4 regions of the Paenibacillus sp. J22P165 genome follow, and region 1 is predicted to be linked to each of the others. Evidence: riboswitches for the same ligand, from Rfam matches in the RefSeq annotation. Region 1 holds a riboswitch; each other region holds the start of a gene.
The links. Region 1 has a riboswitch for cyclic di-AMP ahead of AC58QM_RS33290 (resuscitation-promoting factor). Riboswitches for the same ligand answer to the same signal wherever they lie in the genome.
Positions count from the first base shown of each region.

Region 2: linked by a shared signal. The riboswitch ahead of AC58QM_RS29545 (stalk domain-containing protein) and the one ahead of AC58QM_RS33290 (resuscitation-promoting factor) in region 1 are both predicted to bind cyclic di-AMP.
Region 3: linked by a shared signal. The riboswitch ahead of AC58QM_RS15115 (C40 family peptidase) and the one ahead of AC58QM_RS33290 (resuscitation-promoting factor) in region 1 are both predicted to bind cyclic di-AMP.
Region 4: linked by a shared signal. The riboswitch ahead of AC58QM_RS13930 (ABC transporter ATP-binding protein) and the one ahead of AC58QM_RS33290 (resuscitation-promoting factor) in region 1 are both predicted to bind cyclic di-AMP.

Region 1 covers NZ_JCAUAP010000022.1:11,959-15,765, reverse strand. Annotated here, with positions in the region: gene rnmV (ribonuclease M5) at 1-358, opposite strand, end outside; gene AC58QM_RS33290 (resuscitation-promoting factor) at 476-1,615, opposite strand; cyclic di-AMP (ydaO/yuaA leader) riboswitch at 1,901-2,097, opposite strand; gene AC58QM_RS33285 (ABC transporter ATP-binding protein) at 2,381-3,124, shown strand; gene AC58QM_RS33280 (ABC transporter permease) at 3,121-3,807, shown strand, end outside.
Region 2 covers NZ_JCAUAP010000014.1:142,005-145,811, forward strand. Annotated here, with positions in the region: gene liaF (cell wall-active antibiotics response protein LiaF) at 1-80, opposite strand, end outside; gene AC58QM_RS29535 (hypothetical protein) at 65-196, opposite strand; gene AC58QM_RS29540 (PspA/IM30 family protein) at 215-877, opposite strand; cyclic di-AMP (ydaO/yuaA leader) riboswitch at 1,047-1,199, shown strand; gene AC58QM_RS29545 (stalk domain-containing protein) at 1,204-1,995, shown strand; gene AC58QM_RS29550 (sporulation protein YjcZ) at 2,156-2,257, shown strand; gene AC58QM_RS29555 (molybdopterin molybdotransferase MoeA) at 2,377-3,645, opposite strand; gene moaA (GTP 3',8-cyclase MoaA) at 3,676-3,807, opposite strand, start outside.
Region 3 covers NZ_JCAUAP010000005.1:553,555-557,361, reverse strand. Annotated here, with positions in the region: gene AC58QM_RS15125 (acetylxylan esterase) at 1-710, shown strand, start outside; gene AC58QM_RS15120 (GNAT family N-acetyltransferase) at 889-1,410, shown strand; cyclic di-AMP (ydaO/yuaA leader) riboswitch at 1,532-1,699, shown strand; gene AC58QM_RS15115 (C40 family peptidase) at 1,703-2,596, shown strand; gene AC58QM_RS15110 (hypothetical protein) at 2,782-3,441, shown strand; gene yyaC (spore protease YyaC) at 3,620-3,807, shown strand, end outside.
Region 4 covers NZ_JCAUAP010000005.1:272,273-276,079, forward strand. Annotated here, with positions in the region: gene AC58QM_RS13925 (spore germination protein) at 1-785, opposite strand, end outside; cyclic di-AMP (ydaO/yuaA leader) riboswitch at 1,064-1,230, shown strand; gene AC58QM_RS13930 (ABC transporter ATP-binding protein) at 1,337-2,221, shown strand; gene AC58QM_RS13935 (DUF2705 family protein) at 2,229-3,026, shown strand; gene AC58QM_RS13940 (DUF2705 family protein) at 3,053-3,807, shown strand, end outside.

The DNA of each region.
Region 1 (3,807 bases):
TCGTCAGCTGCGAGACAGCAGCGTCATACTCCGTCCGCAGGCTCTGAAGCGCCTTACGGATAGTCTCCGGCGTCGCATTCTCGACGCCAATATCACCTTTATACGCAGCTTGCTCCTGCGTAATGAAAGCATGCTTGCAGCCAGGCACCTTGGCTGCTACGATTTTACGAATCCGCTCACCGGCGTGATCCGGATCCGTGAATATAATGACGCCTCTGCGCTGCTGTGCCAGCGCGATTCGCTTGAGGACGGCTTGTCCGATAGCGGAGCCGCCTGTTTCAATCGTATCCGCCTCCACAGCGCGCCTGATGGCTGCCGTATCGTCCTTGCCTTCCACAACGATCATTTCTTTTATCATCACCGTTTTCCTTCCCCAGTACGCAGAAAAAGAAGAGGGGTCTCCTCTTCTTTCGCGCAGGCAGATGCCAAGCTACGTGTATTTAGTAGTGTTCCCGTCACAACTACCGTTTACACGTTAGTTTTGGGACGGTTTTGTAGGGCCAACCACATACACAGTGTACCCTTGCTTCGTGCCGAATTTATTGGCATAGCCGTGATCTTCATAGTACACATCAATCATTTGACCTTTCACGCCGCTGCCAATATCTTCAGCGCGACGGAAGCCAATTCCTTCAATGTATACCCACCATCCAAGCGGAATAACTTTCGGATCGACCGCAATCGTACGACCTTCGGTCACGGTAGTACCTGTGTAGGTTTTACCATAGCCCGATGAGCCTTCGGTTTTGCCTGTCGACGCAGCGCCCGCTGAATAAGCTGTAAGCTTCACGTTTTTGAGAATTTGTTTGTAACCGAAGGTCACACCGTTCTTGGAAACCTCATCCACGCTCGGTGAAGAGGCAGAGAGAACAACCACAGGGTTTTTGGTGCCTACGGAAACTACCTTTTTAACACTTTCTGTTTGTACTTCTTCACCCACAACTGCTTCCGCGACTAAAACACCGTCTTCGAAAGTCTTTTCTTTCTTCTTGACCAATACGCCTTCTTTACCTTCTTGGACGACTTGCTCTTTCCCTTTAAGTAAAGACGCGTCATTCTTTTTCTCTGTTTCGAATGCGATCGGTACAGATACTTCCTCCGTCTCTTTCTTCACACGGACGATTTTGATTTCATCGCCAGTAGCTAGAGCGGCCGTCGGTTCGGGAGTCATTCGGTCATTCTCCCCAAGTGCAATATTTAAACGTTGCAATGCACTTTCTACCGTTCTTGCAGTTGTGTAAACAGTGGTGGTCTTTCCATCAGCAGTCAATTGAATTGGTGAGGCATGCTCGATTACAAATTTGTCTCCACCCTTGAGCTTGGTCGTGAGTGAAGCTGAAATTTCATCGTGCTCACCAATCGTTATGGCTTGTTCATCCAGTAGGCGTTGCAGGACCCATTGCTTCGTGTGCACAATAGTTTCTTGTCCATTCACAACCACGGATACGCTCTTGGTAGCCGTTCCGTACAACAACACCAAAAACATGAAAGTCATTGCGATTGAGATTATAGCTAGGCTTAAAATCAAACGCAAGTTTTCATGCTTCCATCGCAATGCGAAGGACATGCTGGATGATCGTTTTACATGGGTCTCGCTAATTGAGATACTGCCCACTTCTTCGGTCCTCCTTCAAAGCCTCGCCGCCAGGTTACAGCATGATTAAATTTGACGCGACTAAGGTTTTTAGTTTAACTTAACATGCTCGCCATCATCAGCATACAATGCCTTGCTGAATCTGGTCGTCCCCCCCTTTTACCTATTCATCATCCTATGAATTCCGGGTTAATTTATGTCTTCCGATCTGTGTAAAACCCTGTATGAGGACAAAAAGCCAGCAAGAAGAGGACTCTTCTCGCTGGCTTAGTTTGCATAATGAAATACAAATAGCACGCACGACAATCGTTACCTCTCTTACGCTTACGAGGTTAGCTGACGGATTCGGACGTGAGAGTCGCCCTACGCAGACGCAAACGATTCGTTTGACGTCCATGATTCACCCCTGTTACTCAATCTGCTTACTTAACTGTATTTTGAATACGAATTAAGCTTGCAGTGGTTCCCCCGTTTCCACATTTGGAACTCAGCGAATGGAAATTTGGCAAATTGGATATTAAGTTATTATGAAAAGTATATTACGCTGTTAATCTCAACCTGTAAAGGGATTAACACCCGTTAAAAAGGGCTAAATCGATTAAATTTCGATTATTTTTCGAATATAACCCAATTATATCTACATTTATCTAACTTTAACGTACGTATACGCTATTTTTCATAGTATAATGACCAAAACTAGGCTAAAAATGCAAATTTGTTTATAATGATTCTGGAAGTATTTGATCAAAAAGTACCAATAATTTGCTATTTAGGGAGGCAATTGAGATGGGTCCCATCTTGCAAGTAAACGCTTTATTCGGTGGATATTTACCCAACAAACCTGTTCTTCATGATCTTACCTTTTCCATTCGTCAAGGTGAAATGATGGGGTTGATCGGACTCAACGGTGCAGGTAAAAGTACCACCATCAAAAATATACTCGGGCTGCTTCAACCTCAAAAAGGGTCCATTCGCATTAACGGTTTAACACTAGCCGAAAATCCATTACCTTACCGTGCGACATATGCTTATGTGCCTGAAAGTCCAGAGCTATACGAAGAGCTTACGATACGCGAACACCTTGAATTAACGGCTATGGCTTACGGCGTTTCCAAGGAGGATTACGAAACCCGTTCCCAGTCCTTGTTAGAACAGTTCCAAATGAAAGACAAGCTGAATAGCTTCGCGAGCCATTTATCCAAAGGGATGAAGCAAAAGGTCATGATTATGAATGCCTTCCTGATCGAGCCCTCTTTATATATTATCGATGAGCCGTTTCTCGGACTCGACCCTTTAGCGATTCGTTCCTTGCTTGAATTAATGGTTAAAATGAAACAAAAAGGTGCGTCTTTTCTCATATCCTCACACATTTTGTCTACAATTGAAAAATATTGCGATGGCTATGTCGTTCTTCATAAGGGGCGCATGGTAGCTCAAGGGGATTTAGTCGAATTACGCGCACAAACCAAGTTGCCTCAGGCGTCATTAGACGACATCTTTTACAAGCTTGTTCAAGGAGACATGGCATGAGTCATTTATCTAATAGTACACATGCATTTAACACGCATGCATTATGGAAGCAGCGTTTCCAACATTATATGAAGGAATCCATGGGGTATTGGCAGTATGCTGCACGCAGCAACTTTATTGGCTTCTTGTTGTTTCTTGTCATCGTTTCTTCCTATTATTATGCAAAAACATTACAGCGTCTTCCGACAGATTATCCATACCTGTGGATCGTCCTGCTCGTGCTCGTTCCACTCATCGCTTCGAGCTCAATCCGAACGTTAACTCGCAGTGCTGATCGCATGTTTCTTTTACGGATTGAACATGAAATGGGCGCCTATTTTCGAAGCAGCTTTCTATATAGCTTTTCGTTGCAGGGCATTTGGCTATTTCTCGCTTGGATCTCCCTACGCCCCCTATATAAGCACTGTCTAGGCACGGAATCACAGCCATTTTTACTGATGTTAGCTCTATTGCTTCTATTAAAAGTAGCTAACCTATTAGCGAGTTGGCAAGAAGGAAGATTTGCTGCTGAACGAACAAGGATGGTATCTGTATGTTTTCGATGGATAGCCACTATCGCCTTAATCACAATCCAATTTCACTACAGCAGCTTATGGGCAAGCCTTGCTGCCCTATTACTTGTATTCGTTTGGCTGATTGCATTCCGAAACGTAGCCAAATATGTGATTGGCTGGGACTACCTG
Region 2 (3,807 bases), on a different contig from region 1:
TCTAGAAGCAAAAAAACACCGACTGCAATCAGCACAAGCGCTGTATTTCGGCTGCGGTTATTTTTCATTTCTTCTCCCATCGATGCACCTCCTCTGGCTGCTGCTTCATGTCTTCGTTCATACGATTCTTAGCATACCATAAGAATGGACGACCTCCAAGATGCAAATCCTTATAGGGCAAGGCTTTGCCTTTCATGGAGGTCACGCGCCAACGCTATTTTCGGTTATGCGGATCTCGCTCATCGCGAGTTCGCTGCTCCTGCTGCCAATCGTGCTGCAGCTTGGTACGCAGCGCGCGCAGTTCATGCTGAAGGTTGCCTCCGGCTTCCTTCAGCGTTTCCTTCGACAGGCGGCCCGCCACGCGGAGCCCCTGCAACGCTTCCCGGCCGAGTTCGCGGCCGGCGACCTCCAGCTCGCGCCATGTGTCGCGAGCTTCTTTGCCGTGCAGCCCGCTGCGCGGCTGCACATCCTCGGCTGCGTGCCCTGCACGCAGCCCGCGCAGTTCCTCTGCGAGCGCCAGGCACAAGTCCTGGCTGCTCGCGTACTGCGCGCGGTAGTGCTCGCAAGCGGCTTCCTCGCGCAGCTTCTCTTGCAGGGCGAGCCGCGCGAGATCCTCTTCGCCGGCGCGCATGGCAAGCTCCGCCTGCTCGCTGCGCAGCTTCGCCATCTCTTCTGCGCGAGCCATGTTGCTGCGCAGCGCAATCGTAGCCTGAAGCGCATCTTCATAGCGCTCCTCTAACTGAACTATCGTAGGGTTCCCTGCATACGCAGTACCTGGATTCGTTTTGCCTACAGTCTCTTGCCAGACGGTTTCAGCCATCTTGCCGATACGGTCAAATATATTAGTAGGATCAATTTCCTGTTTCTTATCATTCATATCAAAATCGCCCCTCATCCTCAGCCTCATCCTTCATCATACTTCTATCGTAGCGCAATATATGATGTTCTAAAACCGACTATCGACTGTTTTTGAACCTAGACCTAAGTCTAGTATGAGAAGCGTACAACCATATATTGGTCGTTGTTCGAGCATGGCGATGATGATAAAATATTTGAAGCCGAGTCTAGTGCGTAAATAAAGGCACTGGTACGGGGGACGAAATACTTGGGGTGAATATTTGCTTCGGCTTGGAGCAGACTAGGGAGAACCTTCTTCCCGAACCCGTCAACTAACCTCGAAGGCTCATGAAGGAGGATTACCAATTGAATAAGCTTACTAAAGGGTTAACTAGCCTTGCTGTGTCACTAACAGTTTTGGCAGGAGGCTTTCTTTCCCCATTTTCAGCCCAAGCAGCTGCAATGGAAGTGAAAGTGCAAGTCAATGATGACCTGATCCATTTCCCTGATGCGCAGCCATTTTTGGATGGCAACCAAATTACCCAAGTCCCGCTCCGGTTTGTAACCGAGAAGCTTGGTTATACAGTGAATTGGAAAAAAGATGGAAACCAGATTGAAGTAACACTAAATAATGACAAACATACGATTACCTTGGTTTCAGGTCAAAAAGAAGCTAACATTGATCAGGAAACCGTCGTACTAGATGGCGCTTCCCAGTATCAAAATGGGCGGGTTTATGTGCCGCTTCGCTTCCTTTCCACCGTTGCAGGTGTACCTGTCCATTGGGATGCTAGCAGTAAACTAGCTATTCTGAGTAAAGATGGCGGGCAACATGCACCGGATTATCAAGTTTTTGAGTCTACAGCTTATTCAGCAGATCCTTCTGAAAACGGTGGGTACGGCGCATTTGATTACATGGGTAATCCACTTGCAGTCGGCACAGTTGCTGTTGATCCATCCGTTATTCCACTTGGTACCAAACTTTATATTGAAGGTTATTCGTTTAATGGTCTTCCGCAAGGCGGAATGTACGTCTATGCAACCGATACCGGTGGCGCCATTAAAGGAAAACGAATGGACATCTTTATCCCAGGCTCGCGAAAATCTTTGCAAAGCTTCGGCATTCAGAAAATTAAAGTATACCAAATTCCAAATTAATTGCTTGGAAGAGCTGCCCCTTGAGAATCAGACAAGGGCAGCTCTTTTTGGTAGGTGAATGTTCCGATGCAATAAGGGCATTCGTCCAATCAACAGGTATTCGCCCTACATATGTTATATAGTGTTTAACCCATATTCATTCAAAACCGGAGGGGATACTATGTCAGCTGTAGTTGGTGGAACGCCAGGATACGGAAATTCCGTAGGTGTAATTCTTGTTCTTTATGTACTGTTGGTCATCATTCTTGCTACATTCTACTAGGACTATCTTCCGTTAATTCGTTAGATTGCAAAAAAGCCCAGCCTGCTGAAACTTCTGTCCATAGAAGCTTCCAGCAGCGGGCTTTTTTTCATTTATCAATAAAATTATAAGTTCATCCGTTAAAGCGTTGTATACATCTTCACACCATCACCACGCTGATACCCTTGTCCTCCAGGAGGCAACCAAATCAAACAATCCGCATCTTTGATCGACACCATGATACTTGACTTATCAATGCCCGCAGGTCGCACCCAGATGGTTCCTGCTTCGACACGTGTCGTTCCCCGAATATAACGGGGATAGGCAGAAGGTTTATCATAAGTCACATCCAGAAACGCTGTAGACGCTTTTGCCTCAGGACACTGACTCCCTAACATTTTCTTAATAATTGGCTTTGCGAATAGCTCGAAGCCTACAAATGATGCTCCTGGATTACCAGACAATGCGATGAGCAACTTGCCCTGCCATAAAGCCGCACTTGTTGGTGTCCCTGGCCGCATCGCCACTTTATTGAACAATAGCTTACCGTCGAATCGACCGAATAGCTCTACGAGAACGTCGTAATCACCTACAGAGACCCCGCCAGAAGTCAAAATAAGATCAACATCAGGCAGCACTGCTTCAAGCGCGGCTTCCACCTGCTCAGGATCATCCGTAAGTGCTGGCATGATCCATGCCGATCCACCTGCTGCCTCAACTTGTGCAGCCAGCATGTAGCTATTGCTGTTGCGGATTTTCCCTGGCTGCATCTCCTGTTCGACTTGTAACAGCTCTGAACCAGTCGAGAATATCGCTACCTTAGGCTTTCGGTACACCTCAACTTCAGAATAGCCGAAGGTCGCCAGAATAGCGGCATCTCCTGGGCCAATCTGTGCACCACGTGCAATCACGAACTCCCCACGTGCAACCTCGCCAGCGATTGGCGTAATATTACTTGCTGCTTGCACATTTTTCTTAATCCGTACTTTGACGTCCCTAGATACCACAGATGCATCCTGCAAAGAATCTGTCATTTCTAGCATGACAACCGCATCTGCACCATCTGGCACAGGCGCTCCCGTCATGATACGAGCAGCCGTTCCCTCTCGAATCGTAAGCTGGGGCATGGTCCCGCTTGGAATCCGCTCAATAACTTGTAAGACAACCGGTGAGTCTTGCGTCGCCGTTGTAATATCCTCGGAACGAACCGCATATCCATCCACACCGGATCGGCGAAAATGCGGAACAGCATGATCGGCATAAATATCCTTTGCCAACCGTCTGCCAAAGGACTTGGGCAGCGAGACCATCTCCGTCTCAGTGGGTATAACGTATGCATAGAGTTCGGCTCGCGCTTCCTCAACAGAGATTACTTTCCTGCCAAACCTGAGCTTCATTTCACTGTTCACTTGATTCCATGCCCCCTGTACCCCGTTACGCTATCCGCCGATCTGTGACATCCGGCGATTAGTTGGTGTATGCGACTGTTCTTCGTTCATCAAAGCCTGAGCCATCTCATGATTTTGTGGTTTTATATCCAGCGCACGGAAGAACAGGTCCTCCACCGCTGC
Region 3 (3,807 bases), on a different contig from region 1:
AGTCTAAGAAGGTGCCTTGTATTGTTACATTCCCGGGCTATACAGGCTCCAAGGGAAGACCAGAGGATCATGCAGCCTGGTTGCTTATGGGCTATGCGGTACTTGCGGTTGATGTACGCGGGCAAGGCGGCGATAGTGGTAATCTGCTGCCACAGGAGACAGGCATGACGAAGGGATGGATTTCACAGGGGATTCTCGATGCGGAGACGAGCTATTATCGAGCGGTTGCGATCGATTCCTTACGTGCTGTGCAATGTGCGTTAGAGCAGCCAGAGATCGACAGTGAGCGAGTATTCGTAAATGGTGGAAGCCAAGGCGGAGGGATTGCCTTACTCGTTACTGCGCTTGAGAAGCGCATTCGGGCAACCATTGCCCATGTACCGAATCATTGTCACATGGATCTAGGCTTGTTGAATTCGGTTAGCTCACTCAGCGAAGCGGCTGATCTGGTTACCCGGTTCCCAGAATATCTGCCTAATGTACTGAAAACGGTTTCTTACTTCGATATCATGAACCTAGGTGATCGTATTATGCAGCCTGTTCACATTTCGGTAGGATTGAAGGATACGTGTTGCTTACCAGAAGCGATATTTGCTGCCTATAACCGAATTGAATCCCCAAACAAATCGATTAAAGTGTATCCCTTCATGGGGCATGCGACACCTCCTGGGTCCCATGCAGCGGCACATGCCTTTTTCTCAAAATGGTAAGGACTGAAACAAGTGTCGAGTAAAGATGACTATACCCTACCTTTTCCGAGATCTTATTGATCCGAAAGGTAGGGTTTTTGTCCATGTGAACTGAGGTGTCGTTCATCTAGCTCCATAGGGAAGTAAGAAACGGCCCAGTTGGATAACCTAAAACCAACATGAAGGGAGGTGCTGACAGATGGTCAATGAGGATTCGTTTGAAGAGGTATTCGAGCTGATGAATGCCGCTTTTCCAGAAACGGAAATAAGAACGTATGAGGGTCAGCGGGCGCTTTTACCTCATCCTAGTTACAGAATCGATGTTGAGAGAGATGCCCAGGGGCAATTGCTCGGCTTTTTGGCCAGTTGGAACTTTAGCACATTTCGATTTGTAGAACATATTGCTGTCAATGTTGCCATAAGAGGTGGTGGGATTGGTAAGCGAATGCTGATGAAGTACATAAGTAGTGCAAGCACGCCAATTGTACTTGAAGTAGAGCTTCCAACTACCTCAGATGCGACGCGGAGAATTGAATTCTATAAGCGCTGTGGTTTTCATTTGAACCTTTTTTCTTATGCACAGCCTCCACTGCGAGAAGGGCAAGCCATGCTTCCTCTCAACATCATGAGTTATCCGAGTCCTTTAACTGAAAGTGAGTTTAATCCCTGTAAGGAGATCCTGTTTACAGAGGTGTACAGGCAGCCAGTAGGCTACGTCTGAAGCATTTTGAAGACAGTTACTCTGAAAAGAGTAGCTGTTTTTTGTGCTTTTCGGCCTAAAAGGAAACACTTACCATCGTGCAAAAGTTGTCAAGCTAAAACGAACTGTGCTAGTCTAACATAGACAAAAAATGCCGAATCTCGGAGCATCGAAAGCTCCGGTACGGGGGACTTCTTTATTTGGGGTGAATGAATGCTCAGTTAGTCTAGTTTTAGGCTAATGGGGCTTACTAGGGAAAACCTCTTCCCGAACCCGTCAACTAACCTCGGAGGCTTCAAGGAGGCACAACGTTTTGAAACTTTTTACTAAAAGCTTTATTTGTTCATGCGCTATTTTAGGCGCAGCCATTACACTGTTCGCCGCGCCATCCGCGCATGCGGCAACGGATTCTTCTTCGGTGAAGGTTCAAGTTAACGATGACTTGGTGCAGTTCCCAGAAGTACAGCCTTTTATTGATAAGGCAGGTACACTCCAAGTGCCACTTCGCGTGTTGTCGGAGAAGTTAGGTTATCAAGTGGATTGGGCGAAGCAAGGCGATGAAGTTGTCGTCACACTCATGAACAAAGAGCAATCCATTCAACTTACTACTGACGAAGAGAAAGCGATCGTGAACAGTAAGTTAGTTGAACTAGAGAGCAGTCCTACGTTGCTTGAGGGAAGTACCTATGTTCCACTACGTTTCATTACAGAGACGTTTGGCTCTGAGATTGCGTGGAACGATGCGAATAAAATCGCCATCGTAGAACAAGACGGTAAAACTCATAAGCCAGCATGGATTGCACCCCCACCCGCAGCCCTAGCAGCTCCAGTGGCCAAGGTCGTTCAGTCATCCGTTTCAGCTCAAATTATTCAAGCTGCAACGACTTTTAAGGGGACGCCTTATCGATGGGGAGGAACGACACCCAAGGGCTTCGATTGCTCTGGATTCGTTCGTTATGTATACGAGGCCAAAGGCATTGAGCTGCCACGCACCTCCGTGCAAATGTACGATCAAGCAGGGACAAGAGTGACGGATTTGAAAGCGGGAGATCTTGTTTTCTTTGCTTCAGGTATTGTCAATCATGTGGGCATTTACATCGGAAATAATCAATTCATTTCCTCAACAACATCCGTTGGTGTGACGGTTGATAGTCTCGCTAGCTCCTATTGGGGCTCAAGATATGTAGGTGCAAAACGCGTACTATAAGACAGTTACTCAATATGGTATATGCAGGGTGAATAAGAGCGTATGTTCGCTGTGTCTTTCGCAAATGAAAGCATAGCGGCGGATGCTCTTTTTTTTGCGCGAAAATCTGCGATTTTTATCGAAATTTTGAGGATTATAGCCTATAATGAGAAAATGGTTGGAAGAAAGTAGGTGACGCGTACGACATGCAAGTTAGTGTCTGGAAAAGCTGGTTTCATAAAATTAAAATGTCGGGTCGAACAGATCGCATGTACAACGTGGAAACAGGTCCTGCCATTCCGGAAGACATTCGGGTCGTGATTAAGCAATTTTTTCATACGTATAACCATTTCAAAGGGGCAAGGCAATTCCAAACGGATACTTTTATTAAAGAAGTATTCTATGCAACGAAACAAGATCCGAAGGATCACCGCTCGATAGATGAGATGGAAAATTATATCCAGAGCAAGAACGTCAACCGTTTACGACTGAAATCGTATGTGATTGATGAATATCTGCGAATTGGTGAAAAGGTATGTATGATTGGTGTGACGCGGGAATTTAGCAATGCGCATCGAAATCGTGTGCTTTATTTTATCGTACAGGAAGAAGGCGCTTGGCGGTTTCATCATATCGTGAGATCACATCATGGGAAAATTATCGAGAAGTTTCAGGTGAAAGAACAGGTTGGATTTGTAGTTGGGGATGATAAGGTAGCGTTGCTCTTTCTAACACATGCAGATTCAGCGGATGCTTCCACGTTTATGTTGGGGGATTATGTACATACGGAAGGCTATTTGGAAGTGGAACAAGAGGTAAGCGGTCAGCTCTATTATCGGATTGTTCGGATGAATCGCGTACATTAAGAAGGTATAAGTCAGGATACAAGCGGCATGAATAGGCTTTGCTCTGTCGAGTAACGCTTATTTGGTGTGCGTGCAATTGGCGGTAGGCAAGTGGACAGGGTGCATCACCTTATGAAACAATAGAACTATCATTCATCAGGTAAAGATTATGTGCAACATGCTTGGAAGGGAGGCAAAGATGGAGAATGAACCATTGGAACTGCAGGCGCAGTTTTGGAAAAAGGTTAATGGTGAACAGTTAGGGCAGCTTCTGCAACAGATCGCGTTGAGCACGGAGTTGAAGCCAAGTGAGTTGGCTTTTGTGTGTATCGGGACCGATCGTTCAACTGGCGATTCACTAGGTCCACTCGTTGGCAGCAAGCTTGC
Region 4 (3,807 bases), on a different contig from region 1:
AGCTGTGGAAAAGGAGAGTAAGGCGCATCCTCAATCAATTCCTCGATATAGCCACTCTCTAGGATCCCGTCTATCCGAATGCGTTGTAGTCGATTCCTGACTTCGACCAATAGCGATTCATTCACAAGTCCTTCTATATAAGCAAGGACAACATTTGTCTGCGTGTACTCCCCCATTTTCATCGCTTCCATTTTGAGCCTAGGACTCTTAATAATTCGACGTATTTGAGAGGTCGTGATTCGTAAGGTTTCGGTAAAGCCTTCCCTCGGTCCCCTGATACCCACTTCAGCAACTGGTTCTTCAATGCCGCGCTTCTCCCATTTGCATAATCCTAATGCAAGCCCTTTCGCTTCCTTGTCACACAGTAGAATCGGATTTCCATTGGAGAGATAATCGACACATTTCTTAAAAGTATGTACTTCATTGACTTCAGAGACGGATATTCTTCGCTCGACTAGCTGCCAAACCTCATGATTCTGCTCGGAATCCTCCCGGATCAGTGGTGCAATGACATACTCATCAACAGCTAAGGCATCCGATAAACCTTCTATATACACTAAAATGGCTTTGATTCTTCCACCAATTCGGACAGATCGAAAAACCACGTCTGAGCAATTATGGTAAATCGAGCGAAGCATTTCTTCATTTTTCTCTAAATCTCTATACAGTTTATGCTGATCTGCTTCTATCACAGATGGCAGCGGATTCTGACTTTGATTGTGAACTGTTGTATGTTTCCTACTTAACTTATTGATTAGCTTGCTGACCAAATCGCGTTCACTCATTGGGATATTCCCCTTCAACCACGTTCGTTACTTGTAGCGTGCACTACTTTTCCTTTTTTATGAAAATTTCTCGCTGTTTCTGCCATCTGGTCATAGGAAAGTCATTGATATCCCTCTAAAAAGAAGTCACGTTGTAGAATTCGTTAGAAATGAGTATGCCATCTCATTAAATCGACTGCCTTTCGGTCAGAGGGTCAAAAAACCGAGAATATCGGGTAAGTTTGCATTTTACAATCCACATTGATCGGCGTATGATTCATTTAACAAATGAATATTTCCAATATTAAACACTTAATTCCCATCATGGGAAACGGGGGAACCAACCGAAGCCATTTCAATCACACTTGGCTTCACGGGGTGAATCCTGGACTGTAACAAGTCTAGGTAGGACGCTCTCAAGTCCGAATCCGACAGCTAACCTCGTAAGTGCTTTGAGAGAGAATCACACCCTTACCTTCTTTCATTGAAGAAGTCCGAGAGTAGAGTTTCTCTACGCCTTAGGGCTTCTTTTTGCTATGTTCACTATCAACTAAATAAGGGAGGCCCTCCAGATGAGTGTAATCGAAATTAATAATCTGACGAAGACCTATGGGAACGCAAGAGGAATATCCAACATTAGCTTTACGATTGAGGAAGGGGAAATTTTCGGTTTTATCGGACCCAATGGTGCTGGGAAATCAACAACGATTCGAACGTTACTGTCTCTCATTTATCCAACAAGCGGTACTGCTCGTATCTTTGGAAAAGACAGCGTCAAGTTCGCCCCTGAGATTAGGCAAGAGATCGGTTATTTGCCATCCGAAGTGTTTTATTACGACAACATGAAAGTAATTGATCTGTTAAAGTACTCTGCGAGTTTCTACAAAAAAGACTGTTCCAAGAAAATGAAAGAATTAATTGAGATTATGGATCTGGATGTCACTAAAAAAATCGAGGATTTGTCTTTAGGTAATAAAAAGAAAGTGGGCATTGTTCAGGGACTGCTCCATGAGCCAAAGCTCATTATTCTTGATGAACCAACGAGTGGGCTTGATCCGCTCATGCAGCAAAAGTTTTTTGATTTGCTCGAAGAGCAAAATAAGAAAGGGGCTACGATATTATTTTCCTCCCACATATTAAGTGAAGTTCAGCGATTGTGTGATCGCGTGGCGATTATTAAAGAAGGAAAAATTGTTACGGTCGAGAAAATCAGCACGTTAAAAGAAAACAATTACAAGAAATTTAAGATCGACTCTGCCTATGTATTGGACACGAATTACTTCCAAATGCCTGGCGTCAATAATATTGAAGTGAAGGGGCATTCCACCAGTTTCTTATTTAAAGGCGATATTAATCATGTGATGAAACGAATTGCTGACATTGACATCGAGAATCTTTGGATCGAGGAACCAGATCTAGAAGAGATCTTCATGCATTACTACGAAAAGGAGGCCTAATCGGACAATGAACATATTTCTGCACGAAATGAAGGCTTACAGGAAAACAACCCTCATATGGACGCTTTCTTTAATGTTGATTGTCATTTTTTTCTTATCCCTTTTCCCCTCCATCTCCAAAGATATATCAGAGTTCTCTAACATATTGAAAGGGTATCCTGAGGGAATTCGAAAAGCACTCGGCATTGAAATTGAGAGCTTCGGGTCGATTCTAGGCTTTTATTCATATATTTTCATGTACATAACCCTTTGTGGCGCCATTCAAGCGATGATTCTGGGAACCTCAATCCTCTCCAAAGAAGTGAGAGAGAAAACAGCCGATTTTCTGTTGACGAAGCCCGTTAGCCGTACACGCATACTAACCGCCAAACTGCTGGCAGCCGTTGTCTTACTACTGCTTACATCAGCTATTTATACGATCACGGCAATCATTACGGCAGTTCAATTATCCCCAGATCAGTTTTCCGGCAACCTGTTCATTATGATTTCCAGTACGTTGTTCTTTGTTCAGCTCATCTTTCTAGCTATAGGCATCTTAGTATCCGTTGTTTTCCCTAGAATAAAAGCTGTGCTATCCGTGTCGCTGGGGACGGTCTTCGCCTTCTTCCTTATCGGTATGATCATAGCAACAAACGATAGTGGGACTAAGCGATATTTATCGCCATTTAAATATTTCGATACGAAATTTATTATTCATCATGCGAATTATGAAGCTGCTTATTTATTTGCTGCAACCGGAATTATCTTCGTTTTCGTGCTAGTCAGTTATCTCCTATTTACAAGAAGAGACGTCCATGCTGTATAACATGAATGAGAGGCGGATAGTCCTACATGAATATCTTTCTTAGAGAATTGAACGTTTATAAAAAGTCTATCTTCTTTTGGAGCATCGGCATCATATTCCTACTCGCCAGCGGGATGGCCAAGTATGAAGCTACAGCTTCCACTGGACAAATCAATGATCTGATCGCTGAAATGCCCAAATCACTCCAAGTCATCATGGGTGCAGGTGCCTTGGATTTATCGAAGGCAAGCGGATATTTCGCCATCCTCGTGCTGTACTTGTATGTCATGGCCACGATCCATGCAGCCATGCTAGGTGCGACCATTATTGCCAAGGAAGAACGCGATAAAACGGCGGAGTTTCTTTTTGTGAAACCCGTATCCAGAAGCACCGTCATCACCGCGAAATTGCTAAGTGCCTGCGTCAATATTCTCATTTTCAACATCATTACATGGGTTTCGAGTTTGCTTATTGTAGGCAAGTATAGTCATGGCGAAGCTGTCCAAAGTAATATCGCTATCGTGATGATTAGCATGTTTGTTCTACAGCTCCTCTTTTTAGTCATAGGAACGGCGATTGCCGCCGTGTATACCAATGCTAAAAAGGCTGCCTCCCTTGCGACGGCCATCCTTCTCCTAACATTTCTTTTGTCCATTGCGATCGACTTGAATGATACCTTGCAATTTTTGAAGTATTTCACACCATTTAAGTATTATGAAGCTAAGAATGTGATGTATGGTGGAGGTCTTGATATGGTTTATGTTACTTTGCCCATGGTCTTAATTGTTGGACTAACGATCTT